4 regions of the Lysinibacillus sp. UGB7 genome follow, and region 1 is predicted to be linked to each of the others. Evidence: riboswitches for the same ligand, from Rfam matches in the RefSeq annotation. Region 1 holds a riboswitch; each other region holds the start of a gene.
What was found. Region 1 has a riboswitch for cobalamin ahead of ACOMCU_RS07340 (ribonucleoside-diphosphate reductase subunit alpha). Riboswitches for the same ligand answer to the same signal wherever they lie in the genome.
Positions count from the first base shown of each region.

Region 2: it holds a riboswitch for cobalamin, as region 1 does, so the genes downstream of both, metE (5-methyltetrahydropteroyltriglutamate--homocysteine S-methyltransferase) here and ACOMCU_RS07340 (ribonucleoside-diphosphate reductase subunit alpha) in region 1, are expected to answer to the same signal.
Region 3: it holds a riboswitch for cobalamin, as region 1 does, so the genes downstream of both, cobT (nicotinate-nucleotide--dimethylbenzimidazole phosphoribosyltransferase) here and ACOMCU_RS07340 (ribonucleoside-diphosphate reductase subunit alpha) in region 1, are expected to answer to the same signal.
Region 4: it holds a riboswitch for cobalamin, as region 1 does, so the genes downstream of both, ACOMCU_RS09675 (energy-coupling factor ABC transporter permease) here and ACOMCU_RS07340 (ribonucleoside-diphosphate reductase subunit alpha) in region 1, are expected to answer to the same signal.

Region 1 is NZ_JBMGUV010000006.1:23,930-31,464, reverse strand. Features, by position in the region: gene ACOMCU_RS07350 (ABC transporter ATP-binding protein) at 1-185, opposite strand, end outside; gene ACOMCU_RS07345 (ribonucleotide-diphosphate reductase subunit beta) at 450-1,490, opposite strand; gene ACOMCU_RS07340 (ribonucleoside-diphosphate reductase subunit alpha) at 1,503-3,716, opposite strand; cobalamin riboswitch at 3,879-4,066, opposite strand; gene ACOMCU_RS07335 (hypothetical protein) at 4,173-4,859, opposite strand; gene ACOMCU_RS07330 (ECF transporter S component) at 4,856-5,350, opposite strand; gene ACOMCU_RS07325 (bifunctional adenosylcobinamide kinase/adenosylcobinamide-phosphate guanylyltransferase) at 5,443-5,835, opposite strand; gene ACOMCU_RS07320 (histidine phosphatase family protein) at 5,787-6,383, opposite strand; gene cobS (adenosylcobinamide-GDP ribazoletransferase) at 6,356-7,132, opposite strand; gene ACOMCU_RS07310 (bifunctional adenosylcobinamide kinase/adenosylcobinamide-phosphate guanylyltransferase) at 7,194-7,535, opposite strand, start outside.
Region 2 is NZ_JBMGUV010000038.1:1,613-9,147, reverse strand. Features, by position in the region: gene ACOMCU_RS23655 (UDP-N-acetylmuramoyl-tripeptide--D-alanyl-D-alanine ligase) at 1-1,288, shown strand, start outside; gene ACOMCU_RS23650 (C40 family peptidase) at 1,372-2,715, opposite strand; gene ACOMCU_RS23645 (VOC family protein) at 3,276-3,638, opposite strand; cobalamin riboswitch at 3,904-4,081, shown strand; gene metE (5-methyltetrahydropteroyltriglutamate--homocysteine S-methyltransferase) at 4,263-6,557, shown strand; gene ACOMCU_RS23635 (hypothetical protein) at 6,991-7,535, opposite strand, start outside.
Region 3 is NZ_JBMGUV010000040.1:22,554-30,088, forward strand. Features, by position in the region: gene ACOMCU_RS24180 (glycerol-3-phosphate dehydrogenase/oxidase) at 1-646, shown strand, start outside; gene ACOMCU_RS24185 (alpha/beta fold hydrolase) at 650-1,567, shown strand; gene miaA (tRNA (adenosine(37)-N6)-dimethylallyltransferase MiaA) at 1,554-2,456, shown strand; gene hfq (RNA chaperone Hfq) at 2,546-2,776, shown strand; gene ACOMCU_RS24200 (rhodanese-like domain-containing protein) at 2,867-3,169, shown strand; cobalamin riboswitch at 3,856-4,032, shown strand; gene cobT (nicotinate-nucleotide--dimethylbenzimidazole phosphoribosyltransferase) at 4,182-5,237, shown strand; gene ACOMCU_RS24210 (trimeric intracellular cation channel family protein) at 5,411-6,016, opposite strand; gene ACOMCU_RS24215 (aminotransferase class I/II-fold pyridoxal phosphate-dependent enzyme) at 6,399-7,535, shown strand, end outside.
Region 4 is NZ_JBMGUV010000008.1:131,418-138,952, forward strand. Features, by position in the region: gene ACOMCU_RS09655 (S8 family peptidase) at 1-857, opposite strand, end outside; gene ACOMCU_RS09660 (energy-coupling factor ABC transporter ATP-binding protein) at 1,156-1,995, opposite strand; gene cbiQ (cobalt ECF transporter T component CbiQ) at 1,992-2,768, opposite strand; gene ACOMCU_RS09670 (energy-coupling factor ABC transporter substrate-binding protein) at 2,772-3,044, opposite strand; gene ACOMCU_RS09675 (energy-coupling factor ABC transporter permease) at 3,046-3,792, opposite strand; cobalamin riboswitch at 3,934-4,119, opposite strand; cobalamin riboswitch at 4,364-4,546, shown strand; gene ACOMCU_RS09680 ((2Fe-2S) ferredoxin domain-containing protein) at 4,682-5,053, shown strand; gene cobJ (precorrin-3B C(17)-methyltransferase) at 5,058-6,728, shown strand; gene ACOMCU_RS09690 (sirohydrochlorin chelatase) at 6,743-7,535, shown strand, end outside.

The DNA.
Region 1 (7,535 bases):
ATCCATACGAACATCTTTAGCACATACGGATTGTCGCCATTGGCAATACCAGTATCAATCATATGTTGCATGATCGTCGGCTGAATTAAATCCATTGTCACCTCAAGCACCATTAATAGCGGTGCAATCAGCGTAAAAAATTTATAGGGCGCCAAAAACTGCCCTAATTGTTTAACTACTTGCATTCTTTCGGCTCCGTTCCTTATATCCATTCGTTGTTAATTATAACTGAAAATCATTCCCAATTGCGAAAGTTTTTTCGTGACACTATAAGCATTCCTAATAAATTTTTGAGGCAGAGCGCGGTAAGTTATTTGCTTGTGCGATGCTGAGCTGAGTAGTTCTTGGGTTAACCCGAGCGCTTCCACAGCTGACCCGAGCTTTTCTTTCCTCTCCCTGCACTGAAGTCATGAAAAAACCACGCGAGCTTTCGCCCACGTGGTGCTTTGTTACAAATCATCGAAGCCGTTATCTTCTACATTTACCTTCACATATTGGCGTGAACGTTGTTCAAAGAAATCTGTTTTACCTAAGTCAACATCCTCGTAAGCCTTTATCCATTTCAATGGATTTTTGCGATAACCTTCGAATGGGCGATCCACGCCTAGCTGATTGCAGCGTACATTGGCATAGAAATGCACGTAGTCATGGACATCTTCAACATCAAGACCCTCGATTTTATCACCAATTACATCATTCGCCCAGTCGATTTCAAGTTGCACCGCCTCGCGGAAGATATCTTGCACACGTGCTGCTCTTTCTGGCGTATCGTATTCAGGATATTCCTCTAATAATTCTTGATAGATTTTCACGAAAAGATCGACGTGGAGCTGCTCATCGCGATTAATATAATTAATCATCGTTGATGAAGCGACCATTTTTTGATTGCGTGCTAAATGATAGAAGAATGCAAAGCCTGAATAGAAAAAGAGGCCTTCTAAAATCACATCATAGACAATCGCTTCTAGCATATTTTCAACGGTTGGTTCTTCAGAGAAGGCTTGATAACCTTTGATGACAAAATCATTTCGGCGCTCTAGTACTGGCTCTGTGCGCCAAAAGTCAAATGTACGGTCCTGTTCATCTTTATTCACAATACTTGAAAGAACATAAGAATAGGAATGATTATGAATAACTTCTTGCTGCGCTAAAATAATCATAAGGGCATTGAGACTAGAGTCTGTTAGATAATCTGCTACTTTACCAGCAAAATCCGTTTGGACGCTGTCTAATAGAGCAAGTAAACCGATAATTTTCAGGAATGATTCCTGCTCATCCGCTGACAACCCAGGAAATTGTTTGACATCATTGCTCATATTAATTTCGAATGGTGTCCAAAAGTTACCTAGCATTTTTTTATATTTTGGGTACGCCCAATTAAAGCGCACATCATCCCAGTTTAAAATGTTAGAAGAACGCCCGTTAACAATCGCTGTCGAACGGTTGGGTGCTTCTTTATCCATAATTTGTCGTTTCGTAATTGTCGTCATTTGTTATTCCTCCTAGCTTGCACAAGACTCACATTCTAGCAACTCTACTGATGTCGAGCGCACATAATAGGTTGTTTTCACACCACTTGCCCAAGCATTTAAATGCAATGCAAGTAGATCCTTCGCTTTAATTGTATTTTGAACATATAAATTAAGTGAAATCCCTTGGTCAATATGACGCGCACGCGCTGCATTTTGCTTAATGGTCCAATTTTGGTCAATAAAATAGGCAGATTTGTAATACCAAGTCGTCACTGGCGATAAATCAGGTACTGTTACCGGGATTTTGTAGTCCTTTTTCTCCTCAGAGTAACTCTTTTGGAAAATAGGATCAATCGTTGCGGTACTACCAGCTAAAATAGATGTCGATGAATTTGGTGCAACCGCCATCACATAGCCATTACGCATACCCGTTGTTGCAACATCTGCACGTAACGCATGCCACTTGTCACTGCTATAGCCACGTTTCTCAAAGTACGCTCCCGTTTGCCAGTCCGATCCTTCAAACAATGGATAGGCTCCTTTTTCACGTGCCAAGTCGTTTGATGCGCGAATCGTTAAATAGGCAATTTCCTCATAAAGCTTGTCCGCATAATCTACTGCCTCATCTGATTCCCATTGAATTTCCTTTAAAGCAAGTAAATGATGCCAGCCAAATGTACCGAGCCCAATGCCACGGTAACGTGCATTCGTACGCTCTGCCTGTTTAACTGGAATTGTATTTAAAGCGATTACATTATCGAGCATACGTACTTGAATTGGAATCAAGCGTTCTAACACATTAGCTGGTACAGCTTTCCCTAAATTCACCGAAGATAAATTACATACCACGAAATCTCCTGGCTTACGGCGAGTGACGATGACATCATCCTCTAAAGTAATCGACTCAAATTCAGTGGCCGACATATTTTGGAAAATTTCTGTACACAGATTTGAACTATAAATCATACCCTCATGCTTATTTGGATTCATACGATTTACTTCATCGCGGTAAAACATGAAAGGCACACCTGTTTCCAGCTGAGAACGCATAATGCGCTTCATGATATCAATTGCCTGTACAACTTCTCGACTTAGTAGCGGATTGGCCATACATGCCGCATATTTCTCTCGGAACGAGCCTTCGCCTTTCTTCTCATCATAGAAATCTTCTAAAGAGAAGCCCATTACTTCACGTACTTCATGTGGATCAAATAAATGCCAATCCTCTCGTGCCTCCACTGCCTCCATAAATAAATCAGGTAAGCAAAGCCCTGTGAAAATATCATGGGCACGCAGTCGCTCATCTCCGTTATTCAAGCGCAAATCTAAAAACGTAAAGACATCCTTATGCCAAATATCTAAATACACCGCAATGGCGCCTTGTCGTTGTCCTAACTGATCTACTGACACAGCTGTATTATTGAGCTGTTTAATCCATGGCAACACGCCACTTGAAGCCCCTTTAAATCCTTTAATGGATGAGCCACGACTACGGATTTTGCCCATATAAACACCAATACCACCACCATATTTCGATAATGTTGCGACATCTGTATTCGTATCATAAATACTTTGCAAGCTATCATCTACCGTATCGATAAAGCAGCTAGAAAGTTGTCCATGTGTTTTCCCCGCATTAGATAAAGTCGGTGTGGCAACCGTCATATATAAATTACTCATTGCCCAGTAGGATTCACGTACCTTTTCTAAGCGATTTTCAGTTTCATCTTGCATAAGCGTCATCGCAATGACCATCCATCGCTCCTGTGGTAACTCCACTGGCGTCTTCGTATAATCACGTACCACATAACGATCCATTAATGTTTTTAACCCAATGTACGTAAACAGCTCATCTCGGCTTTGTTCTAAATAGGACGCTAGTTCAATTAGCTCTTGCTCACTATACTTTGTTGTTAAACATTGATGATAGAGTCCAGCCTCCGTATATCTTGCAAGTTGTGCTGGAAATACCTTGTAAACATCTTTCACAGCAACTCCGCGACGCATGGCGAATTGATCGTATAACTTCTCTAAATAAATTTGCGCAGCAACAAATGTCCAGAAGGGCTCTTCTTCGTCAATCAGACTTAGCGTTTGTAAAATCATCGCATCCGCCCATGCTTCAAACGTGGCATTATCGTTTTTTCGTAGCCATCGATCCGATAACCTTACAAAACTATCTAGTTCATCCTCCGTGTAACTTTTTTGTAACTTAGCAATTTGCTGTTCGATTTGAATTGTCATTTACATATTCTCTCCCTTTCTACCCTCAGACAACACAAAAAGCGATCACACAACATGTATCTGTTGCGGGATCGCTGTAAATCGGAAATGGAAATGAAGGACATGTACACATCAAAGTGGACAAATCTCTCGCCTCCACTTCTCAATCCCCGAAGAATGTGTTGCTGTCTTGAACAAATCGGCAGGTCTCCTGGCTCGTGCTTCCTCCAAACAATGGCCTTCCCGTTTTTCACAGTGGCATTTTAATCGTTTGTCAGCACTTACAGTTGCGGGGACAGCTTCGGCTTAAGATTGCTCTTGTTCCGAATTCCCTTTTAAACCAATATGGTACCGCTCATCCAAATACTATATATTGTGTTTTAACTCCTAAACAAATCTAACATATTGTGTTTCTTGTTGCAATAGGCGTTTTGAACTTTGCCTATTATAAATCCAAATTATTGCTGGAAGCAAGCCCTATAACCATGCAGTTCTACGTAGTTTCTCAAAATTTCTTGTGAAAATTTTTTGTGCGAGATGCTCTTTTTCGGGATGTACACCTAGTAAAATGACGGCACATGGTCCTGCTGTTTTCTCAACATCCAAAGAACTTGTTACACGCTGATCAACAAATAGTCGGGTGAATTCTACTTGCAGACCTTTTGACCCTACCGGCCAAACCTGCTGCACAATGTCATCGCGCCAAGCATTAAAAATAGGCCGAAGTTGCGCTACATCGTCAGGCTGAGCAAGCACTTCATTTCCAACAAGCGGAAGGCCGTATGTGTACCAAATAAGCTTGTCATGCTCAAACTTCGTACGACTTTGCTGTACACCAAGCATTGTTAAGGATAAAGCTGATTGTAAAGTTGGCATATTGGATTCTGAGCTACCCCCAATTTGTGGGCAAGCAAGACCAATTTCGTCAAACACTTGCTCAATTCCCGTGACATAGCGAGACCAAGCAGCATCCCCCGAAAAATTAGCAAGTATAATATGCACAGGTAGCGCATTCGCCGCAAGCTGTTCTAAAAAAGTGACACGTGCTGTAAAGTATGCCGTTAGATTATCTGATGCTGACACAACATCTTGTGGTTTCTCACCAATTGCCGCGGCATTATCAGTTGTGACAATCAGCTCCCCAATTTTCACTGCATTTCTCAATGAGCTCGCCCTTCTTTACGGACGAACACTTTTGAAAGTATCGGCATTACCCCAGCGACGATTACTAAGTTAATAACTGTTGCCATTAAAATACTTGCTAATGCGCTCCAGTAAAACGCTGGGCTAATAATGAAGTAAAATGGTATTGGTGAGACGATACCATTTAATAAAAGTGCTACTGGCCATTTCCAAAAATGGAGGCCCTTTTTATGCATAACGCCGAACACCCATACTACAATAAACATTTCGACTGCTATAATAATATGCAGAGGGCCGAGCGGAAAGCCAGACGTTAAAGCTGTAATAAAATGCCCTACTAAACCCGCTACACCTGCTAGAACAGGCGATAGAAACACAACACTTAAAAATGCAGGTGCTGCGTCCAGTGCCGCCGTTGATACAAACGACGGGATTTTAATGACTGCCCCAACTGCACAGATAGCCGCAACCATCGCAGTTAACGACAGGCTCATCAATTTTTGTCGATCCATTCCATTTCCTCTTTTCTGTTATCTTTTGAGATGCTTCCAGGTAATTCTCCAAATGCTTTATTATAAATAGCAAGTGACAAATACTCCCGAAATCATTTGATATGTTCTCCGATGCCGTACCAAATACGAACAACTCGCTGAGCTTCAGTAAACAACGCCTGGTACAAACGTCCACATGTATCACGTAGTAATCGTGCCTGCTTTTCCATCGGCACAACGCCGCGCCCCATATCGGTCACAATTATATACAGAGTGCAATTTTCTTCAAGAATTTTTAGTCGTGTCAACAGGTGAGCGACAACGATGTCATCCTCTTCTAGATTTTGTGTCACAAGCCATGTTTCTAAATTTTTTAAAACGAGTACATCACAACTAGGAGCAAATTCTGGTAATTCCCCATCCATGACTGCAACCTTCTGACCTTCAAGCTTTCGCATCACATAGTTGGTTTTGCCGTTATAGGCTCCTCCGATAAAGACATACATCGCGCTCCCTCCTTCCAAGCAGCACGCGAAAACCTTAAAGTATACATTCGGTCATGTGGTACATTGTACGACCAAAAAGGCTTTTCTATGGGGGCAAAGGCCACAAGCAGCGCACGAATTACTCCTCCGTGCACAACAAGTACAGTATCCACCGCCTCTTTTGGCAACGCTTTGAAGCCTTCAATGACACGTGCACAAAATACATCAAAGCCTTCCCCGTTGGGCGGAATCGTTTTAATAGGATCATCTAACCATGCACAATAACAACTATCTGACTTTAATTCGTCATAGGTTTTTCCTTCAAAGTCTCCAAAATTAGACTCACGAAAGCGTGCATCCGAAATATAGCTGGCTTGAGGAAAATAACGTGCGGCTGTTTCTCTACAACGTAGCAAATCACTGCCATATACTTTGTGTAAAGCTGTATCTACACTAGGAATTACCGAAGGATCTGCCAAAGGCGAATCTGTCCAGCCAATATAGCGTTTCTCCAAATTTTCCTTTGTGGGCGCATGTCGCATTAAGCGCACAGTAACAACGTCACCCATAGCACGACCTCCATTCCTTCAATTGATGCACCTAGTAAATCACCCGATACACCACCAAAATTTCGTAATGTAAACTGCCGAAACAACACAAATGCAACAGCCAATACGATTATAAGTATAAGTGGGACAATTGACAAACCTGTCACATAGAAAACCCCACTAAGCGCAATGACTAGTGTTATAAACATTACAACTGTTAGTACACCTTGCTCCATTTGCGTTTTGAAGAAATAGGCAAGGCCTTTTTCTTTAGAACAGTTCAGAGACATGAAGTAAAAGCTCATACCCACTCGTGTCAATAATGGTATAAAAACGAGCATCCACAGCGTTAGCTTTTCCTGCGCAAATAGTTCATAGAGCACAACCATTTTTCCAAGAATTAAAAATAGCACTGACAGTACTCCAAACGCCCCAACGCGTGGGTCATCTAGAATTTCAAGCCGCTTGTCACGGTCTCGATACGAAAAATAAGCATCCCCCATATCAATAAAACCGTCTAAATGTAGTCCACCAGTGAATAACGCGAATAATCCGACAACGACGAAGGCGAGTAGCACATCACTACTAGCCGTCCACTGCGTTAAACTATAAATAGTTGCCGCCACCACTGTTCCCATGAGGGCCCCTACCCATGGCAAAAAGGCAAACATCCCTGTAATCGTCCCTTTAGATAACGGAATTTCTTTATGTACAGGCAAAACTGTAAAAAATTGAAATGCGAGCAGTATGCTATGCCATATATTTTTCATCGCCTTGCCTTCTTTCTTTTTTATTCAAATAACCCCTATTTACAAGTAAAAATCTACTTCATCATTTCCATTTTTTTACGATACCATAGTTTATTTCGTATGCCTCATTTGCGACAGAAACAAACCATTGATGTAATTCCCCTAGCATTTTTCGATACAATTCGACCTCATCACTTGTGTACGGAGGTTCATCAAATAGTTCATTTGAAACAACAAAAAGCGTCACCTGCTGCTCAAGTAACGTCAGCACTGCTTCCTTCAAGGATTGCAGCTTTTTTTCTAAGCAGCCAGGCTTTTCCACACACGATGTGCCTATGTCAAAACCCTCATAAAATGCATTTGTTAGCCATGTTGTTACACAGTCCCAAAGCACGATATCTCCATCACATAGCTCATTGAAAGC
Region 2 (7,535 bases), on a different contig from region 1:
TCGGCATGATTTGACACACAGTAATACACTTATGTTTGTGAATAGAAACGATGCAATCAACTGGAAGGAAATAGACAGTAAGGGGCCATCTCTTGTCATTTCCAATAAGTCTTCATCTGAGCTGAAAAATGCACTAGCCAATACAACTGTTATACAAGTGAAAAGTATTGTGCAGGCATACTGGAAGTTTATCGAATATTACAGAGGTCTTTTTCAAATCCCTGTCGTAGCTTTAACCGGAACATGTGGGAAAACAACGACAAAAGAAATGATTAAACATATAGCAAGTAAGGACTGGAATGTGCAGGCATCCGTTAGCAGTAAAAATGAGCCACGTCAATCCTTACCCTATTTAACTGGCATCGATGAGACAACAAAAGCAGCTGTATTTGAGTTAGGTTTGGGGAATACAGGCAATATTAAACATCAATGCATGATTTATCAACCTACGATAGGCATTATTACGAATATCGGAGTGCATCATTTAGATGGCTGTAAAAATCTTGAAGGTTACATCAAAGCGAAGGCAGAAATTGTAGAAGGCATTTCACAAGGGGGTACTTTAATCATCAATGGTGATGATGAAAATACAAAAAAGGTACCTTTGCAGTCTTTTAAAGGCAAGATTATTAAGATAGGGGTGCAGCAAAAGGCAGATTACAGAGCTTCTAAAATTCAATTTACGAAGAATGGCATGAAATTTGTACTGCAAGTGGCAGATGAAAAATATAGTGTTTTTGTTCCTGGATACGGCGAACACCAAGTGTACAATGCATTAGCTGCTATTGCTGCCGTAAAAGAAATGGGCATGACCATTAAAAATGCCATTTCTCGTTTAAAGACATATAAGCCAATGGCAAGACACTTAGAATTTTCAACGGGAATTGGTGAATGTACCATTGTCGATGATACATGGACTAATAACCCAACATCTGTTGAAGCGGCCTTAAAGGTTTTAGATACGATAGGAAAAGAGAAAAAAGTAATCCTTGTACTTGGTGATATTAAGCGATTAGGTAATTTCGAAGCGAAGTATCATCGTGAAATTGGTTCGATGGTGGCCGAAAGAAATATTCATACGCTGATTACAATTGGAAAAAGGGCTGAAGATATAGCCAAGCAAGCGAAGGAAGATGGAACAAATGCCGAAGTACTTATTTTTAAAGACGTTACAGGGGTTTTAGATGTGCTCAAGCCAAAACTTGATTCAGACACAATTGTGCTGATTAAGGGTCCTATGTCTAGCCGATCTATGATTGAATTTGCGAATAACTTAAAAGATATATAATAAGGTAGGGAAAGGGGGTGCCTCAAAGTTACTTGAGACACCCCCTTTCTGTTAAAATTAGTTGATTTTTGAAATACTACGATCTAGAGAACTCGACGAGCTGAAACATAGTTTTGTTTCGCCCATGTAGAATTTAGATTTTGTTTCACTATATTGTTAGCGGTCATACTAATATATTGATTGCCTCCAAGATAAATCCCTGTTTGTGTGATTTGCTTCCCACCATTATTAGTAGAGAAGAAAAGTAGGTCACCTTTTTGCAGTTGTGTTTTTTGCACGGCTTTACCAACTAATGCCTGTTTGCTCGCTAGTTTATCCTTTAAATCAATCCCATGCTTTTTAAAGACATAAAAGGTAAACCCTGCACTTGTAAATGTCAGTGAGCTTTCGTTATACGTATAACCGAATTTTGCTTTACCCGTCATACTTGAAGCAGTAGCGATGATTTTATCAGCAGAAGCTGATGGTGCGTTGACAACCGGAGTGGAGTTCTCTGAAAAAACACGTTTTGCTGTAATATAATGCTCAGCATAATAGTCAACGAATAACACTCTTGTCATGACACCATCCGAATTCGGAATGATGATACGATGATCCCCAGCGTAGATGCCTACAAGTGAAGGCGTTTGAGAGCCTTTAACACTATTAAAGAATACGAGATCACCCTTCTTTAAATTGGCACGTGAAACGGTTGTTCCTACCTTCATTTGTTCCTTTAATGTTGTTGTACCAAGATTCACGCCACTTTTTCGATAGACAAAGTCTACAAACCCTGGTGCTGTAAAGCGTAGACTTGCTTCATTATTTGTTGAGCTCATTGTAACTTTGTTTTTATAATTTAGGGCGTTTTCAACAATTTTATCGCCCTTCGTTGCAGGATTAGCTGACAGTAGAGTAGGTAAGACTCTACGCGCAGATACATAATTTTCTGTATAATACGGCTTGCTATTTAAATCAGAAATAACGATATTTTGCTTGGTATCAGCCATATGAATCATTTTATTGTCACCAATGTACATGCCTACATGATCGGGGTCTGTTCCGGTTTTTTTACTCTTAAAGAATAGTAGATCCCCTTTTTGTAATTGATTTCTCGCAACATATGTCCCTTGTTGAATCATATAATTTTCATTATACGTGCCTAGATCTACACCGTTCTTCTCGAAAATGTACATTAAAAATGAAGCACAAGAAAATTTGTAAGGATATGTAGGCTTGTATTCTGTATTGCTGTATGTAGCCTTTCCTATTAAGCTTTTCCCTGTTTGAATTAGTTGGTCCGCTTTCGTTGCAACGGCTTGTGCGTTTTTTTGTGCATTTGTAGTTGCGGCCTCTACTTCTATTGGATGCATAGTAGCTGGAACCATGCCCAATGAGCTAAAACCTAATGTTAATGCTAATGTAGTTGTTAAAAATTGTTTTTTCATGCTGTGTGTTACCTCCTGTAATACTAGCGATTGGAATAATACTGTTGGCTAGTGATTGGAATAATCGTAGCATGAAAAAGTAGCGGTTCTTCTAGGTAAATGTTTCCACGCGCAGCATTGACTAGGCCTTAAAGCTTGATATAAAAGGCTTTATCGTAGGAATTTACAGTTTCATTACAATTGTTTCAGTTACTGTATTATTAGCTGAAATAGGTGCCTATGTTGTTAGTGAATCCTACAAGTTGGTCTATCAAGGCAAATCGCTCCATGTCAGTGAAACTCGGCCTTGTATAGTGCCTGAAGTCGATTACTTTAAATATATTACAGCCCATAAATTAGATGGTTTTAGGGAGTGGTGGATAAAACGGGTGAAGTGACGGATAGGACGGGCAGAGTGGTGGATAAAATTGCCGAAGTGACGGATAAACTACTCGAAGTGACGGATAGACTCGCCGAACTGACGGGGCATCGAAGAACAATTTGAGGTACTGCAATTTATAATGTCAATTGAAGCAGCCGTCAATGATTGATGGCTGCTTTTTAGATATCACATCATTGGTTTACATTGCTTGAATCATTTCTACTCGATTCTCGAAAGGATCTCTAAACTCAAAACGTTTAAAATTGGGTATTGGAACCGCATCAATTATGTCGATTTGATGTTCCACCAATAATTTTTGCCAATAGGACAGATCTTCAACCTGGTAGGCGATATGGGCTTTTGTCGTGAATCTATCAAATCCATCCTCTGTTCCTACATGCACCTCTATAGTGCCAACTTGTAACCAGAATCCGCCACGTCCTTTAAGTGAATCTGGTTTTTCAATTTCTTTTAAACCTAATACGGTGCAATAAAAATGTTTACCATCCTCCTCAGTACCTTTTGGAATCGTTATTTGTGCGTGATGTAATCCGATAATCATTTATATCCCCCCTTTGTCTTAGTTTCCATACCTACTTCTACTAACTTCCGAATATCCCTCTTTTAGAAGCTGATTTTACCGGGGTGGCGGATAAACTACTCGAAGTGACGGATAGAACAAGCGAAGTGACGGATAGACTACTCGAAGAGACGGATAGACTCACCAAACTGACGGATAGACTTCCCGAACTGATGGATAGGAACAACACCACTACCGAAATAATTCTACTTTTCTGAAAAATATATGCTATAGTTAGAGCATAATTGAATATTGTGTAAGAATTGGTGCCAAATGAAAGTTTGGCTTAAAAGGGAAGTCGGTGAGAATCCGACGCTGTCCCGCAACTGTAAATCGGAGCAAATCACAAATGCCACTGGGGAACTGGGAAGGCTGTGAGGTGTGGATGAGAAGCCAGGAGACCTGCCAATATCTAGTACACACCAAATAACCTACGTGGAAATAGGTGGTGAGATGTGACCGTATCGGCACTGTGCGAAAACGAAAGAAATAGTACGATGTTAGGATGAATTTCGTATCGTTTCGTTCTAGTTAATTTCGACCTACAATAAACCATTTTCCGAATAGGACAATGGCTTTTTTTATTTTACAAAAGGAGAGAGAGACATGACATATACAACTACAGCAATTGGTTACCCATATATTGGGGAAGACCGCGAATGGAAAAAAACATTAGAGGCATTTTGGAGAAATGAGCTTTCAGAGGAGAACTTTTTACAGAAATTAAAGGAAATTCGCTTAGGGCGAATCGACAAGCAGCTTCGTGCTGGCTTAGATATCGTAAGCGTAGGCGATTTCACCTATTATGATAGGATGCTCGATACCGCGATGATGTTTGGTTTAGTACCCAAACGCTTTAACTGGCAAGGGGCTGAAGTAGATTTACAAACCTATTACAGTGCGGCTCGTGGTAACGATCACGCAGTAGCGTGTGAAATGACGAAATGGTTTAATACGAACTATCATTACATTGTGCCTGAATTCGAGGGACAAACATTACAGCTGACAGAAAATAAAATTCTCGCTGCTTTCTTAGAAGCGAAAGAAGCGTTTGGCATTACAGCGAAGCCAACGCTGATTGGGCCGTATACATTTTGTAAGCTGACAAAGGGCTATGACAAAATTACAGAGGCTTCATTTATTTTAGCACTACTACCACTTTATACGCAGGTTATCCAAGAGCTAATAGATGCTGGCGCCGATTGGATTCAATTAGAAGAACCATCACTTGTCACAACACTAGATGATGCTGAGATAATGCTCGTTCAGGAAATTTATACACAATTAACCGCATCTGTACCAGGTGCAAATATTATGCTACAAACTTATTTTGAATCGTTATCCGCATATGAAGATATAGTAGCGCTTCCTGTCAAAGGGATTGGTTTAGACTTTGTACATGGCTACGATAATAATATGGAGGCACTGCGTCAATATGGTTTCCCGCAGGATAAAGTTTTAGCTGTAGGTGTTATTAATGGTCGGGATATTTGGCGGGCAAATTTAGCAGAGGTTAGCACAACAGTAAAGGCGATTGAACAGCTGAGCCATGTCAAGGATTTGTGGATTCAGTCCTCTTGTAGCTTACAGCATGTGCCTATCACTACGGCACTTGAGACAAAGCTTGAACCCGTTGTAAAAAATGCACTTGCCTTTGCCGATGAGAAATTACTAGAAATTACGGAAGTGACAAAATATTTAAAGGAAAAAAATCATGCCACGAATCAAACAATTTCAGAGAGCATGAAGGCGATTGAAGCTTTAAAAAATCATCCAGTACGTAATAATAGTGCGATTCAAAAGGCTGTCCAAGCTGTGTCCTCGCAGGATTTTGAACGCCAGCATGATTTTAAAGCTCGCCAAATGATTCAGCAAGCCAAATTACAGCTCCCTTTATTCCCAACGACAACAATTGGTAGCTTCCCACAATCAGATGAGGTCAAACGTACGCGTAGCGCATGGCGTAAGAAACAGTTATCAGATGAAGAGTATGCAGCATTTGTTGCACAAGAAACGAAGCGATGGATTGCTATTCAAGAAGAGTTGGATCTCGATGTACTGGTACATGGTGAATTCGAACGTACAGATATGGTGGAATACTTTGGTGAAAAGCTAACAGGCTTTGCTTTTACGGCAAAGGCATGGGTCGTATCTTATGGCTCTCGTTGTGTAAAGCCACCGATTATTTACGGAGATGTTGCGTGGGAAACACCGATGACTGTGAAAGAAACAGTGTATGCTCAAAGTTTAACAGAGCGATACGTAAAGGGAATGCTAACTGGTCCCGTAACAATTTTAAATTGGTCCTTTGTACGGAATGATATTTCACGAGAAGATGTGACTTATCAAATTGCATTGGCCCTTCGAAAAGAGGTCGAGGCGCTTGAAACAGCAGGCATTGCAATCATTCAAGTTGATGAGCCTGCTTTGCGAGAAGGCTTACCACTGCGTAAAGAACATTGGGGCAGCTATTTGCAATGGACAGTCAATGCCTTTAAGCTGGCAACAGCAAGCGTAAAAGATGACACACAAATTCATACACATATGTGCTACTGTGAGTTTAATGATTTTATCGAGCCAATAAGTGCGCTCGATGCGGACGTCATATCCATTGAAACGTCTTGTAGTCATGGAGAGCTGATTTCTTCCCTTCAAGTAAATCCCTATGAAAAAGGTATTGGACTGGGTGTCTATGATATTCATAGTCCACGCGTACCAAGTGAAGATGAAATGTTGAACATTATGCAGGATAGCTTACAGGTATTATCAAAAAACCAATTTTGGGTTAATCCAGATTGTGGCTTAAAGACAAGGAAAGAGCCCGAGACTGTAGAGGCGCTAGCATATATGGTAGCCGCTGCAAAAAAACTGCGCCAACAAGTGCAACAATCGACGTATTAATATGAAAACTTGACTTCCAAAGGGGTCAAGTTTTTCTTTATATTTTTGGAATATTAAATAGGATATGAATAACTGAAATTATATTTACCAAAAATCCACTTTGACAACTTACTCTTTTGGGTAGGTTATATTATATTGCCCTCCTTGATTATCTATGGAAGGTAGGTGTTGTGAGTTTAATCATTTAAGTGGATTTGAGTGAAAAGAAATTACATTACTAATTGTTTCACAGGGGGACAATGACTATTAAAACGTTCAAAAAAGAACCGATGTGTTATTAAAAGAACAAGAAAAATAAAAAGCTACAGATGCTGAAAGACGTGATTGTGAAATGTTTAAATTTGAAATTGATTACGCTTAGGGTGATGAAGTAGCCCTACACACGAGGTAACATGTAAGGCTTCTTCGATTAAATTATTTTAAAAATATCCGTTCATTCTACATCTCCAAAAAGATTCAAACTAAACTTTTCTGAAAGAGATTTAATATTATCCCATGATTTATCTAGTTCACGTAAAGAATGCTCATACTCTTCTTTAGCGTTTTGTATATTACCTTGATTTGTTGCATCGACTAAACTGGTAGTTGGGGTGTAATGAGAGAGTTTTTTTGTTTCAAAATCATCTATCGCATCAAAAACTTCTTTTTCTTCTGGCGAGCTTGTTTTAGGATTGAAATCTATTTTGATATCTGAATAATTTGTTGCATCTTCATAGAATACTAGCTGTTGTGCAAGAGATTCTTTTATTTCATCACTAGAATTTAGCCATGAATGTGATTGTGATTCATGTAAATTAATCAAACTAATAATATTATTTTCTTCTATGTTTTTATATTCCCTTTCTACTTTAATATAGTCTTTTAAATCAGCAACAAATTGTTCATCGAAACCTGTATCATTTTCTTTACTACAAGCAGATAAAAGTAAGATAGAGAGTAAACTTATTAATAGTGACATTACCATTTTATTACATTTCA
Region 3 (7,535 bases), on a different contig from region 1:
GTGGGCAGGTGTACGTCCGCTTATTTTCGAAAAAGGCAAGGATCCTTCAGAAATTTCACGTAAAGATGAAATTTGGACAGCGCCAAGTGGCTTGATGACAATTGCAGGTGGCAAGTTAACAGGCTATCGTCAAATGGCTGAAACTGCCGTCGATAAAATTGTCAAAATGCATAAATTTAAGCATGCTAGTTCATGTATTACACGTGAACTTTCACTTTCTGGAGCAAAGGGCATTAATGCCATTAATTTTCCAGACTATACAGCCTATAAAGCAAGAGAGGGCGTGCAGTACGGTTTGAATTATGATGAAGCAAAACAACTGGTGAAAAAATACGGTACGAATGTTGATGCCTTATTTGAACAGGTAAAATATTTGCATGAGCAAGGGAGCACAATGCCGCTGGCTCTTCACGCGATGTTACTATATGGCATGAAGGAGGAGATGGTTTATACGCCAAATGATTTCTTTATTCGCCGTACGGGCTTACTATATTTTGATATCGATGCAGTTAAACGCTATAAGCAACAAGTTATTCAAGTGATGCAACAACGTTTTCATTATACAGAGGCACAAAAACACACATATGTTGCTCAGCTAGAACAGGCCATCCTAGATGCGACAAATTTTGCTGAGGGAGGGCTTTAGAATATGGAACGCTATATTCAAATGTCGGATGGGCATTCTGTCTTTACAAGAACACTGACACCAACAAGTTCATGTATTGGTCATATTCATATTTTGCACGGTATGGCGGAGCATAGCGGTCGTTATGTGAAGTTTGCAGAAGCGCTATGTATTGCAGGTTATGCGGTAACGATGCATGATCACCGTGGACATGGAGAAACAGCAGCATATAACGGCAAGCTAGGCTTTTTTGCAGAGCGCAATGGCTTTGAGCGTGTTGTAGAGGATGTACATGAAATTGTCAATACAATGCATGCTCAGTTTGCTGATGTGCCGTTAATATTGTTTGGTCATAGTATGGGGTCTTTTATAACAAGAAGGTATATTCAATTGTATAGCGAGAATGTCGATAAAGTCATACTATGTGGCACCGGTAGTGTCACAGCATTGCATATGGCAGGCCATTTCTTTGCGCAGACATTAGCAATGCAACAAGGCAAGGGGACGGAGAGTCCACTGTTAAACAAGCTGAGCTTTGGGAGCTTTAATAAACAGTTTCCTAATCCGAAAACAGCAAATGATTGGTTATGTTCGGTAGAGCATGAAGTACAAAAATATATCGATGATCCCTATTGTGGCTTTATACCGACAAATCAATTTTTTGTTGATTTAACGGCTGGTTTTATGATGCTGAATCGAAAAAAAGAAATTGAAAGAACAAAGAAAAACTTACCGATTTTATTGATCAGTGGTAGCAAGGATCCAGTCGGTGATCATGGACAAGGTGTGTACGCGGTGGCGGAGCAATTTGCAGCCGCGGGTTTACAGGATGTGACGGTCTACTTATTTGAAGATAAGCGACATGAGATTTTAAACGAGGACAATAAAGAAGCGGTCTATCAAGTTTTATTACGGTGGTTGAAAAAATATGATACAAGATAAATTACAGCAGGCAGAGGTCGTTGCGATTGTCGGTCCAACGGCTTCTGGCAAAACGGCACTAAGTATTGACATGGCAAAAAAGTATAATGGCGAAATCATTAACGGCGATTCCATGCAAATTTATAAGGGTTTAGATATTGGTACGGCGAAAATTACTGTGGAAGAGATGGAGGGGGTGCCCCATCATTTACTTAGCTTTAAAGAGCCTACAGAATCCTTCTCAGTTGCGGATTATCAGAAATTAGTGCGCACTAAAATTGCTGATATTCAAGAGCGAGGAAAGCTACCGATTTTAGTAGGGGGCTCGGGATTATATGTGCAAGCAGTGCTCTATGATTTTCAATTTACAGAGGAGCAGGTAGATGAGGTGGCACGTGAAGCCTATTATGCAGAGCTTGCAAGCTTAGGCCCAGAGGCAATGCATGCAAAACTTACTGCACTTGACCCAACAACCGCAGAGACAATCCATCCAAATAATACTCGCCGTGTCATTCGAGCACTAGAGATGATTGAGCTTAGCGGCGTCTCGAAGGCGGCAGAAGCACAAAATCGTGGGGAAATTCCGCTTTATCAGCATGTGATTTTAGGACTTGGCCAAAATATGTCGCGCGAAGAGCTCTACAATCGCATTAACCTTCGTGTCGATGTAATGATGGCAAAGGGCCTTTTAGCAGAAGTAAAGGGCTTATGGCAACAAAATATTCGAGGTGTACAATCGATACAGGCGATCGGCTATAAGGAGTTATATGATTATTTAGATGGTAATTGCACACTTGAAGAGTCTATTGAGAGTCTAAAGCAAAACTCACGACGTTATGCCAAAAGACAGCTAACCTATTTCCGCAATAAAATGGATGTGCAATTTGTAGAACAAGATTGGAACATCTAATAATTTCTAAAAATTACTAATTGCTAAATTGGTAGAACATGCTACTATAGGAATGAAGAGGTAGAAAGAGATCAGGGGAGGCGCATTTCATGAAATCAATTAATTTGCAAGATACGTTCTTAAACCATCTACGTAAAAACAGTGTTTTTGTAACTGTGTTTCTTTTAAATGGGTTCCAGTTAAAAGGAACTGTGAAATCCTATGATAATTTTACTGTGTTATTAGTGGATGCTGACAACAAACAGCATCTTATTTACAAGCACGCGATTTCTACATTCGTTCCAGCAAAGCAAGTAGATTTTTCAGAGACAGAGGAATAAGGGTATTTGAACAGTTAGTGTGTGACACTAGCTGTTTTTTTTTGTTCACGCTATAATATAACAAGTTTGACATATTGGAGGATTATACACATGAAAACAATGGAAACAACAGAAATATTAGAATTACTGGATGCAAACGAAGATTTATACATTATCGATGTTCGCGAAGAAGATGAAGTCGCACAAGGTATGATCCCAGGCGCACAGCATATCGCACTTGGCACAATTCAAGATCGTCTAAATGAATTAGATGCATCAAAGCCCTATATCTTGGTTTGTAAAGCTGGCGCAAGATCTGCAAATGCCTGCGCATTTCTAGAAGATCGAGGCTTTAACGTAACAAACCTTGAGGGTGGCATGCTTGCTTATGATGGTGAGTTAGAATTTAAATAAGTGTTGATTGGAACCCTCGTTTAAGCGAGGGTTTTGTGTTTATCTTATACAAATTAGTCGGTGGAAATCTAAAGTATTATTTTCTTCAATTTTTAGAGATACTAATCTTATGTTCGACCTCCCCTGAGAAGGTAATAAAAGTAAAGTAGGATGTATCACGCTAAAAAATGTGTAGTAGCACCATTCATCCCAAAAGAGCGCCACACGCACACTAAGCAGATACCCAACAGTGGATTCATAGTCCATTTTATAAAGTAAAAAGTAACATCACGATGGGGTCCACTTCATTATTTGAATTCTCGATTGTATCAATTTTACTTATGTCGGATACGTTCTCACGTTCGTTCAATTGACTAAATTTTTTATGACTATCATTTGAATTAATTTCGTAAATAGTTTTCATAAAAAGAAACACGAACATTTTGGTAGGAGCGTAAGGCGGCGACTCCAGCGGGAAAAAGCAAGCAAACCGAGACCCTAGACTGAGCGTAACGAAGGAAGCGGCTCGGTGCTTGCCCGCGGAAAGTGTCCGCCTGTAGCGGAATATACCTATGTGATAGGAACAATTACTTTATTTTCTTTCATAATATTCGCCTTTATTGATATGAAAGTGAATGATGACATTGATTCATCTAGCAAACATTTAAATAATTGACACAAAAACTACTTTGTCGTAGATTTAAAGTAGTTGCATACAAGTATTAGGTGCCCATTGCGGGAGAATAGGGAATAAAGTGAAAAACTTTAGCGGTCCCACCACTGTAAAAGGGAGTTTCATAGAGAATACCACTAGCATGGTCTGGGAAGGTTCTATGAAATGTTGAACTTGAGCCAGGAGACCTGCCTAATTGACTTCGGATTATTATATAGACGATGGAAAAGTCTGTAGTTTATTTGTTATGAATAAACTACAGGCTTTTTGTTTTTTTCTTTATTCAAACAAGGGGATATAAATGTAAACCTGCTTGTTATTCCACTTAGTAATAGGGCAAACAGGAAAGGGGAAATTTTCATGCAATTATTACAACAAACGATTCAAAACATTCAACATGTTGACAACAAGATGATGTGGACAGCGAGAGAACGAATAGATGCCCTTAGCAAGCCACCTGGGAGCTTAGGTAAACTGGAGTCTCTTGCTGTGCAGCTATCAGGTATTACGGGAAATTTATTGCCACAGATTGATAATAAAGCCATTATTGTCTGTGCGGCAGATCACGGCGTTTGTGATGAGGGGGTGACGTCAAACCCACAAAATGTGACGGTCTTTCAAACATTAAATTTTCCTAAAGGCTTAACAGGTGTTTGTGCTATCGCAAAAATTACAAATGCAAAAATTGTCACAGTAGACGTTGGCGTAAAAGAAGATATCCCACTTGATGCGGGTGTCATCATGAAAAAAATTAAATATGGGACGGATAATATGGCAAAAGGCCCTGCCATGACAAGGGAACAAGCCATTCAATCTATTGAAGTAGGAATTGAAGTAGCTACGGGGGAAATAAGAAGTGGAGCAAATCTACTCGGGACAGGTGAAATGGGAATTGGTAATACAACACCGAGTGCTGCAATCTTATCGGTTCTGCATGCGTGTAATCCGCTTGAAGTGACAGGTTTCGGTGCAGGCGTTGGAGCAGGTGGGATTGAGCATAAAATAGCGGTCATTCAAAATGCCATCGCCTTAAACAAACCAAATCGCAATGATGTTATTGATATTCTTGCAAAAGTTGGTGGTTTAGAAATAGGCGCAATGGCTGGCGTCGTCCTTGCAGCCGCTGCAAATCGTATACCTGTGGTCATTGATGGCTTTATTTCTACTATTGCTGCCCTGATTGCCTACGAACTTGAACCAAAAGTAAAAGACTATATCATCCCTTCTCATACCTCCGAAGAACCAGGGGCAAAAATTGCAGCCGAATTGCTTGGAGTTGAACCGATGCTACATATGAATATGCGCTTGGGAGAAGGCTCAGGTGCAGCATTGGCGTTACCTATTTTGGATGCAGCTTGCTCCATGATGAAAAACATGGCTACATTAGAGGAATCTATGATGCTGTTAGAAAAGTAATTTTAGTTTTTCAAAAGAAAGAGATACAGCAAGTGCTTGTAAGAGTAGTCCCATTTTCAACAAGCATAGAGCTTATGTTATACGTTGTGTTTTTAAGAAAGTATAGGAAAACAAGCCCAAATAATAGTCACAACTTTTTGGGCTTGTTGTTATTTAATGAGAAAGAAGCTTGACTATGCCCGATTCAACTTCCGCAAAGGCAAGCGCCATTTCTTCATATAAGAAAGAATACGTAAAACGGTAATCACACCAAATAATACATATAAAAAGATATCCCCCGATAATAATTCGAGTCCAATAATAAGTCCCGCAAGTGCTGCCCATACCCCGTAGATTTCATCGCGAAGTACGAGTGGCTTACGTCTAGCTAACATATCACGAACAATCCCACCACCTGAACCGGTTAACACAGCGGCAACGATGACTGCACTAATGGGCATGTCGAGTTTGACAGCATATAGTGCGCCTTGAATCGCAAATGCCGACAAGCCGATGGCATCTGTGAAGTTGCCCCAGCGATGCCAATGCTGAATAAGATGGTGCGGAAATATGAAAAATATTGTAATCGCCGCTAAGGCAATTTGAAACATCATATCCTGTCCCCACAGTGTTGTCACAGGCAAGCCAATAAGTAAATTTCGAATGGCACCCCCACCAAATGCTGTAACAATACCAAGTATATAGACGCCGAATAAATCGTATTCTTCCTCCATCGCAATTATTGCCCCGGAAATAGCGAAGGCAATTGTCCCAATGATACTAAAAACCTCCCAAGCCATCCCTTTCACCCCTTCTAACATATAATAAACTTTAGCAATAAAGGTAAAGACTCCTGTCAAATGCTACAGAATCTATGAATTTTGCAGCCAAATTCAGTAGTTAAACACTTTTTATGAAACAAGTTCGCACATTAGCTTAGCGCATCTTGCCTTTAGAAACAATAGGCAAGTTTTGCAGGTAGGCTTACAAATTGTTAAGATAGGACTGAGATTAAGCGGTACTCCAATGAGCGGAGGATTCTTCCTGCTGATTACTAGTTAAACTGATTTAGTGTTGACGGTCGGTACATCGTTCATCTAACTTATTTTTTTACTTTTCAATGAGCGTTGAACGAGTTATGGATTGTTTACGGAGGACAAATGTGAAACGGAGACGAAGACAATGACTTTTACAAGCAATTTAACACAACAAACGCTAGCTTTCGCGGCAAAAATAGAGGAAAAGGTGCGTCCGTATCATGCGATGGTTGAGGAAATGGCATTTTTCAATCAACAAAAGGTGCTTGCGGCATTCAGAAAGCATCAGGTAAGCGATTATCATCTGCACCCATCTAACGGTTATGGTTATGACGATGAAGGTCGTGACAATCTTGAACGCGTTTATGCAGAGGTGTTTGGTGCAGAAGCGGCCATTGTGCGCCCGCAAATTATTTCAGGTACGCATGCCATTACGCTTAGTTTATTCGGTGTATTACGTCCTGGTGATGAGTTGCTGTATATTTCGGGTCAACCATATGATACATTGCAATCCATTGTTGATGGTGGCGAGAAGGATACAGGATCACTGAAGGATTATAAAATAGGCTATCGCCATGTAGATTTAATCGACAACCAAACGATTGATTGGGAAGGTGTGGCAACAGCCATTACACCGCACACAAAAATGATTGCTATTCAGCGTTCCAAGGGTTATGCAACACGTCCATCGTTTACGATTTCACAAATTGCAGAAATGTGTGCTAAGGTGCGTCAACTTGCACCAGATGTGGTTATATTTGTGGATAATTGCTATGGTGAATTTGTCGAGGCACAAGAGCCGACAGAGGTCGGTGCGGATCTAATGGCAGGCTCGCTTATTAAAAATCCAGGTGGTGGCTTAGCCAAAATCGGTGGTTATATTGCTGGTCGTGCCGATTTAGTAGAAAAATGCGCTTATCGTATGACATCACCGGGTATTGGCGCTGAAGCCGGTGCAACATTGAATACGTTAGGTGATTTCTATCAAGGCTTTTTCCTTGCCCCTCACGTAGTTTCTCAAGCATTAAAAGGGGCAATTTTTACAGCAGGAATGCTGGAAGAGGCGGGCATGACGACATCACCTAGTTATGATGCTGTACGTACAGATTTAATTCAATCGGTATCTTTCCAAACTGCGCAGCAAATGATTGCTTTTTGTCGAGAGATTCAAGCGAATTCCCCAATTAATGCGCATTACGCTCCAGAACCAGCGTATATGCCTGGGTATGAGGATGATGTCATTATGGCGGCGGGAACATTTATTCAAGGTTCGAGTATTGAG
Region 4 (7,535 bases), on a different contig from region 1:
ACGACGGTAATGCCATTATCAATCGCTTTCTGAACGGCTTCTTTCATTAATGGAGATTCTCCATAGCCGCCAAGGCTCATGTTAATAACATCAGCGCCTTGCTCAATGGCATGAAGGATTCCTTGTGCAATGACGAAATCATTGGCACCATCTTTGCCGTTGAATACATCAATTGGAAGAATCTTGGCTTTTGGATTAACCCCATGTCCTCCTACAGCATTATCTTTTGCCGCTCCAATAATACCTGCTACATGTGTTCCATGGTCACCAGGATAAGTGGAATTGGCAGGTGCTGCTGCATTATATGGTGGAAGCACTTGAGATTTTAGCTCAGGATGTTTAAAATCCACACCAGAATCGATAACTGCTACTTTTACCTCATGATCACCTGCTAATTCTAAGGCCTTATCAATTTGAAGCAGGTTTAGATGATACATATCCTTTTTCTTTGGATCTTCTCCTGTGTCAAAGGCATGATACACGTAGCTTGGAGATACACTTTTAACCCCTACTTGCTTGGCATAATATGAAACTGCTTTTTCTAGCGTTACTCCTTTGTTAAGTTGGATAACATCGTAACCTAATGAAGGGATAGAGCGGATTACTTTAGAGCCAATTTTTTTATGAGCGTTCTTAGCAAGTCCTGAATGCTTGACGATAATTGTATCCTTACTAATCCATTCTTTTTCATTGTTGAATTGCTTTAGAATTTGTTCCTGATTGCTAGCGACAGTATTTTTCACAGACTCTGGGTTCTTCGCTATGTTTTGTGGCGCTTCTGCAAAGGCAGAAGCAGCAGGAACCATTAGTGCAGCAGATGCACCTACAGCCATTGATTTCTTAATCCAGTTCTTCACTTGTTTTCTCTCCTTTTAATGTAAGTCACAACTATACTATTACGAACGAACGATAAAAAAGTTTCATAATATAAGGATATAAGTAAATATTTTTCCAAGAATTTATATTTAATAGAGACCGACTTCACATCTTTGATGCATCAGGTGTAACGGTTCTTAATAAGAGAGAACCGTACGTACAGTGGTGGAGTCACCCTCTACTAGATTTGTGAGATAGGAATCAAGGAACGTCGATTCAAGTACAGGTGAAAGGCCCGCAATTAAAGTCCGAAAAATGCTATGTTCCTAAAACATTGTCTTAAAGTTGTTCAATAAGTCTTTGTAAATCTTCCTGCGAACGCGGTATCGTAATATTTTTCTCAAATAGTTTTTTGTGTTGTAAGGCCAACGCCATTTCAAAGACCCATGGCCGTTCAAGGTGGGCCTGTTCAAGTAAATCCTCTTGATAAAACAGGGCTACTGGATCGCCGTTATAAATAATCTTCCCGGCCACCATAACGATAATTTGATCTGCCCATTCATAAGCGAGTGAAATGTCATGGGTTGCTAGTAAAATGGTTCTGTCACCATCTTCTAATTTGGCTAGGTATTGTAAAACTTGTGCAGCATAATAATTATCGAGCCCTGCAGTTGGCTCATCTAATAATAATACGGATGGTTCCATTGCTAAAACACCTGCCATGGCCACACGTTTTTTCTGCCCTACACTCAAAAAATGAATCGGTTTATCAAGCAATGCTGCAATTTCAGTTTGTACAACGGCCCATGCTATTTTTTCTTCAATTTTTTCAGCGGCCCAACCAAGATTAAGTGGCCCAAATGCAATATCCTGCTTCACTGTCCCAGAAAAAAGCTGATTATCGGCATCCTGAAACACAATACCAACCTGTTGCCGTAATGCCTTTAATTCTTTTCTGCTATAGTGAATTTCTTTGCCGCAAAATGCTATACTACCAGCGGTTGGTTTCAAAATGCCATTTAGATGCTGAAATAACGTTGATTTTCCTGCACCATTATGTCCAAGTAATGCAATCTTTTTGCCTTTTGGAATTTGAAGGGTAATATCGGTTAAAGCATAGGTTCCATCTGCGTAAACGTAGGATAATTGTTTTAGTTCAAAATATAAATCTGTCGTCATGTGAAAAAACCTCCATAAATGATGAGGAATATAAAAATAACAGCAATACCTAGCCAGTTTTTCATGCTAGGGGTAAAATTCTCTTGCCAATAGACTGTTTCACCACCGCGTGCCTGCATTGCATTGTTGAGCTCACGACTTCGTTGGAACATCTCTGCGAATAACGCTGCAATTAGCATTGAAATTGAGCGTAACCATTGCATCGGGGAACGGTAACCTAATCGAGCCTGCTGGGCAAGATGAATTTTTTGCATACTGTCTAAAAAAATAAAAATAAAACGATACGTTAATTCTACTAATTCAACAAATAGAACGGGAAGCCGCCATTGTCGTAGAACATAGCAAATAGATTGTACCGATGTCGTAAGAATTAAAAAATACAGACAGCTAATACTGCCAAGGACGATGAAAAAAAGCTGCTGCGCTGTTTCGATGCTCGCACTGCCAATAAAAATTATCCAACCACCTTTGAGTGAGTATGACCAAAAGTGTGTAGGAAGTGTGCTAGGTGAAGGCACAATAGAAAATAAAATGGATACTAAACTAGTAAGTAAAAAGAATCCTGGTAGTAGTAATAACTTGGCAAAATACATAATGGGAATTTTTGCACCTACAATGATAAAAGCACTCATCACAATAAATGTAATGAGTGAAATTTGTTCATCTCTCATGATAAGCGACAGTAGTAGAAGACCAAGGGAAAGCGTCATTTTTTCTAGCGGATGAACAGATGCTAGCTTATTCATATAAGCATACTTATCAATGAGGAGCATCGCTTAACCTTCTTTATGTTTGCCACGCATGTAGCCGATGAAATAGCCTATAAAACTAGCACCAAGTGCGGCTTGAAGAACGAATAACAAGCTCTCAATTTCACCACTTGGTGGCTCCCAAAAACTTTCGAACCACGGCTCGTATTCGGCATTAATTTCACCAATTGCTGCTTCCGCTTCGCCGTCTGCTCCACCAAATTCTGCACCTTTTTGTACAAATAGCGGAATGATTGCCAATAGTACAACAATTGCTAATAGTAGTAAGTTTTTTTTCATGTTAATGTGCCTCCTTAGCTGAGAAAACACGTAAAGCTTTTAATTCACTGATATTATATTTTTTCAAGAAATTCATAATGATGACAGTTAAAATACCTTCACTAATTGCGAGAGGAATTTGCGTTAATGCGAAAATACCTGCGAATTTAGTAAATGAAGCCATAAATCCGCCTACTTCTGATGGGAAGGCCAGTGCAAGTTGAACAGAAGTCACAACATATGTACCTAAATCACCAAGCATTGCTGCAAAAAATACCGCCAGTGAAAAAGATAGACCGATTTTTTGAGCACCTTTAAAAACGAAGTAGGCGATGAATGGCCCCGCTACAGCCATCGAAAAAGCATTTGCGCCTAATGTTGTAATACCGCCATGAGCTAAGAGTAAAGATTGGAATAATAAGACGATCGTTCCAATGACGCTCATCGCTAATGGACCAAATAATACAGTTCCGAGGCCAACACCAGTTGGGTGCGAACAACTTCCTGTAACCGATGGAATTTTCAGTGCTGATAAAACGAATGCAAAAGCACCTGAAAGACCGAGAATCATTTTTGTTTCAGGGTTTTCATCGATTGTTTTACGGATCGAACGTAATCCTAAAATAATAAATGGGATCGAGACGACCCACCAGAAAATCGCCCATTCAATTGGCAAAAATCCTTCCATGATGTGCATGGCAAATGCTCGATTTGGCACGAGTAAAAATGCCAGTAAGAAATAACTAAGCTTCCAACAAGAAAATTTCAAAATGGCTCCTCCTTAAAATAAAATGTCGAATGTAGCGTGCGCAATAAAAAAAAGCACTTCTCCGATATAGGAAAAGTGCATAGCTGAAAAAGCAAATAGAATGTTAATCTGCCAAGCCGCACACCTATCCTCGTAGGTTGAAACGATCACGTGTTTTTCGGCAGGTCTCCTGGCTTTAGTTCGACATTTTATAGGCCTTCCCATCCTTTGGACAGTGACATTTATCTATAAAACTCCCTAGTACAGTGGCGGGACCGCGCCGGACTTGAACCGGCTTCCCTTTTAAGCGAAATGTAGACACTTCGCACCGAAAAAGATGAAGTTGTGAGATTTCACGACAAAGTGTAACATAATTTTCCATAAATAAGCTATCTCTTTTTATTAAAATTTTTTTAATTGAGCTTCAATATAGAAAATTATGATAAATTAAAGGGCAAAACCACATTTTTGCCTGAAATATTTGTTGAAATTTTACTAAAAATTTCACAAATTAAAAAAGAATTGTTGAAATTTATAAATAATAAGCTATGATAGAAACAGTTTTCTATTACGTTTTATACAATTAAAATTTCATATAAATACATCTATAAGTGCTCGATAGTATTCGAGATAATAGGGAAATCGGTGTGAATCCGATACAGCCCCCGCTACTGTAATAGCTGATGAAATCGTAAAAGCCACTAGTATAACTGGGAAGGTGCGAAAGTAAGAAGAAGCTTAAGTCAGGAAACCTGCTTAGTTGATGGCATGCAAACTTTTCGGAGGGAGAAGTTGAAGCGAGAGCGAGTACCTATATATTCGTTTTTATTTGGCTTCTACAAGACCTTTACTCTTCGTTTAGAGTGAAGGTCTTTTCTTTTTCCTAAAAGCAAATGAGGGGAGCAACACAATGACAACTTGGAACTTAGAAGGAATGAAAACGCATCTTTTTATTTGCAATGGCAGTAGCTGTATGAAAAAAGATGGCGAGGAAATTACCCAAGCAATACGTGATGAAATACAGGTACAAGCACTCGATAAGGAAATACATACGACAAGAACACGCTGTAACGGCAGGTGTAAGGATGCTTGTGTTGTCATCGCTTATCCACAAGGAAATTGGTATCGTGTGCCAACGACAGAGCATGCGAGGGCGCTCGTGCAAGACTTACACCACGAGACTTTACATAGTGAACATGTGTTCACACTTCGTGAAGGTACGTTACAGCGTACAGCACAAACAACAGCTATAAAAGGTATTGAAAAGGTGAAAGAGGGGTAACGAAATGGCGCAAAAAGGTAAGATTTTTGTTGTGGGCTTTGGCCCCGGTGATTTTAAACATATTACAACGCGAGCTGTGGAGGCGTTACAACAGAGTGATTTTATCATCGGCTATAAAACGTATGTTGAGCTCATTCAAGATTTAGTGACGGCCAAGTCGATTGTTAGTACAGGAATGACCGAAGAAGTTTCCAGAGCGCAGGAAGCTGTGCGGCAGGCAGAGGCAGGTAATATCGTGTCTGTCATTTCCAGTGGTGACTCAGGTGTGTACGGGATGGCTGGGCTTGTCTATGAGGTATTGATTGAGCTTGGTTGGACAGAAGCAACAGGTGTTGAAGTAGAGATTGTTCCTGGTATTTCTGCTATTAATTCATGTGCGAGTTTACTAGGTGCGCCGATTATGCATGACTCCTGCACAATTAGTTTAAGTGACCATTTAACGCCATGGAATCTAATTGCCAAACGTGTGGAAGCTGCAGCGATGGCCGATTTTGTGATTGCACTTTACAACCCGAAAAGTGGTCGACGTACACGTCAAATCGTAGAAGCACAACGCATTTTACTAGAATACCGATCTCCAGATACCCCAGTGGGACTCGTGAAAAGTGCCTATCGTGATCGCCAGGAAATTACCATGACAACATTAGCTGAGATGCTTGAACATGATATTGGGATGCTCACAACGGTCATTATCGGAAATTCATCTACATTTTTCTATGACAATAAAATGATTACACCACGTGGCTACCAACGTAAATATACACTTGGAGAAGAAAAACAGCCACTACGTCCACATCAGCGTCTGAAAGAAGAAAATGAACCATGGGCGATGAATCAACAAACAGGAACAGCGCGTGCTGATTTTGAGGCTGACCCGAATGCAGGACGTAGCAAGCCCAGTATAGCGATAACGCCTATGGCAACGCTAAAAAAATCATCACTTGAAATGGCTGCAACAGCTCTTGCAATGGTAAAGGGCACAAGTGCAGGGCATGCAACACCTAAGCTTGTACAACAAAAAATTGAAACCATTTTTGAATTAGCCGTAAGTCCAGGGGTGGCCAATAAGTTTTTCACGCCGCAGCAAATGACGGCGTTAGCACAAGTTGTCGGAGAAGAAGGAACGATGGAATATACACCTGATCATCAAATCCATTTGAAAATTCCAACGGCAGAACCCGATAAGATAACAACAAAATTACGTGAAGTGGGTTTTTTGTTAGCCCCTATTGGTGATGTACTGTCATTAAAAGCATGTGATTTTTGTTATGGAGAGAAAGCAGATTCTATTCCATATGCTGAGGAAATTCAAGAAAAGCTAGGTGGTTTGTCTTTACCCAAAACGCTAAACATCGGCTTTAACGGCTGTGGTATGGCATGCTACCGTGCAGTGTTTGATGATATTGGTATCGTCTATCGTAAAAGTAAATTTGATGTCTTTATCGGCGCTAAACCAGTTGGGCGTACAGCGCATGCTGCACAACCTGTTGTAGAAGGCTTAGAACCTGAACAACTTATGCCACTTATTACAGACATTATTGAAGAGTACAAAGCTAACGCGCACCCAAATGAGCGCTTGTTTAAATATTTCAAACGTGTGAAAAAAATATTGCATTTTACGTATCAAGATATGTCTTCAAAAATAAAAGTAGAGCCAGCTCCGTGCGGCGATTAGTGAGGAGAAAAGAGATGAAAGCTATTTTATTTGTTGGCCATGGTAGCCGTTTAGCAGCAGGAAATAATGAGGTACGCACATTTATTGAGCAAATGACTCCTCGGATTGATGACAGCTTTTTAGTAGAAACTTGCTTCCTTGAGTTTGCTTCGCCAAACATTGAAGAAGGCATTACGAATTGCGTGAAGAAGGGTGCTACAGAAGTACATGTAATTCCAATCATTTTACTGCATGCTGGACATTCCAAAATGCATATCCCGGCAGAAATTGAGCATGCGCGTGAACACTATCCAAATATCACGTTCACATATGCTCAAACAATTGGTATTCATGATGAAATTTTTGCCATTCTGGAAGATCGTCTAGCAGAAATCGGCTTCAATGCACAACAAGAAGAACCTAAAGATACCGCGATTCTTTTAATTGCTCGTGGTGGTAGTGATCCTTATGCCAACGGTGATTTTTATAAAATTACTCGTTTACTTTGGGAAAAGCTCCCTGTACCTTACGTGGAAAGTGCCTTTATGGGCGTAACAGATCCACGTGTTGAAGAAGGAATTGAGCGTTGTGTGAAGTTGGGGGCGAAAAAAATTATTATGTTGCCGTACTTTTTATTTACAGGCATCCTAATGGAACGTATGCATGGCATGTGCCAGCAATTTAACGAAAAATATCCTGACTGTGATATTGAAATTGCTAATTATTTTGGCTATCATGAGCGCCTACAAAATGTGCTATTAGAGCGCATAGAGCAAGCTGTGAATGGTACATCTACTGGCATGCAAGATTTAGAAAATTACCGTGCTT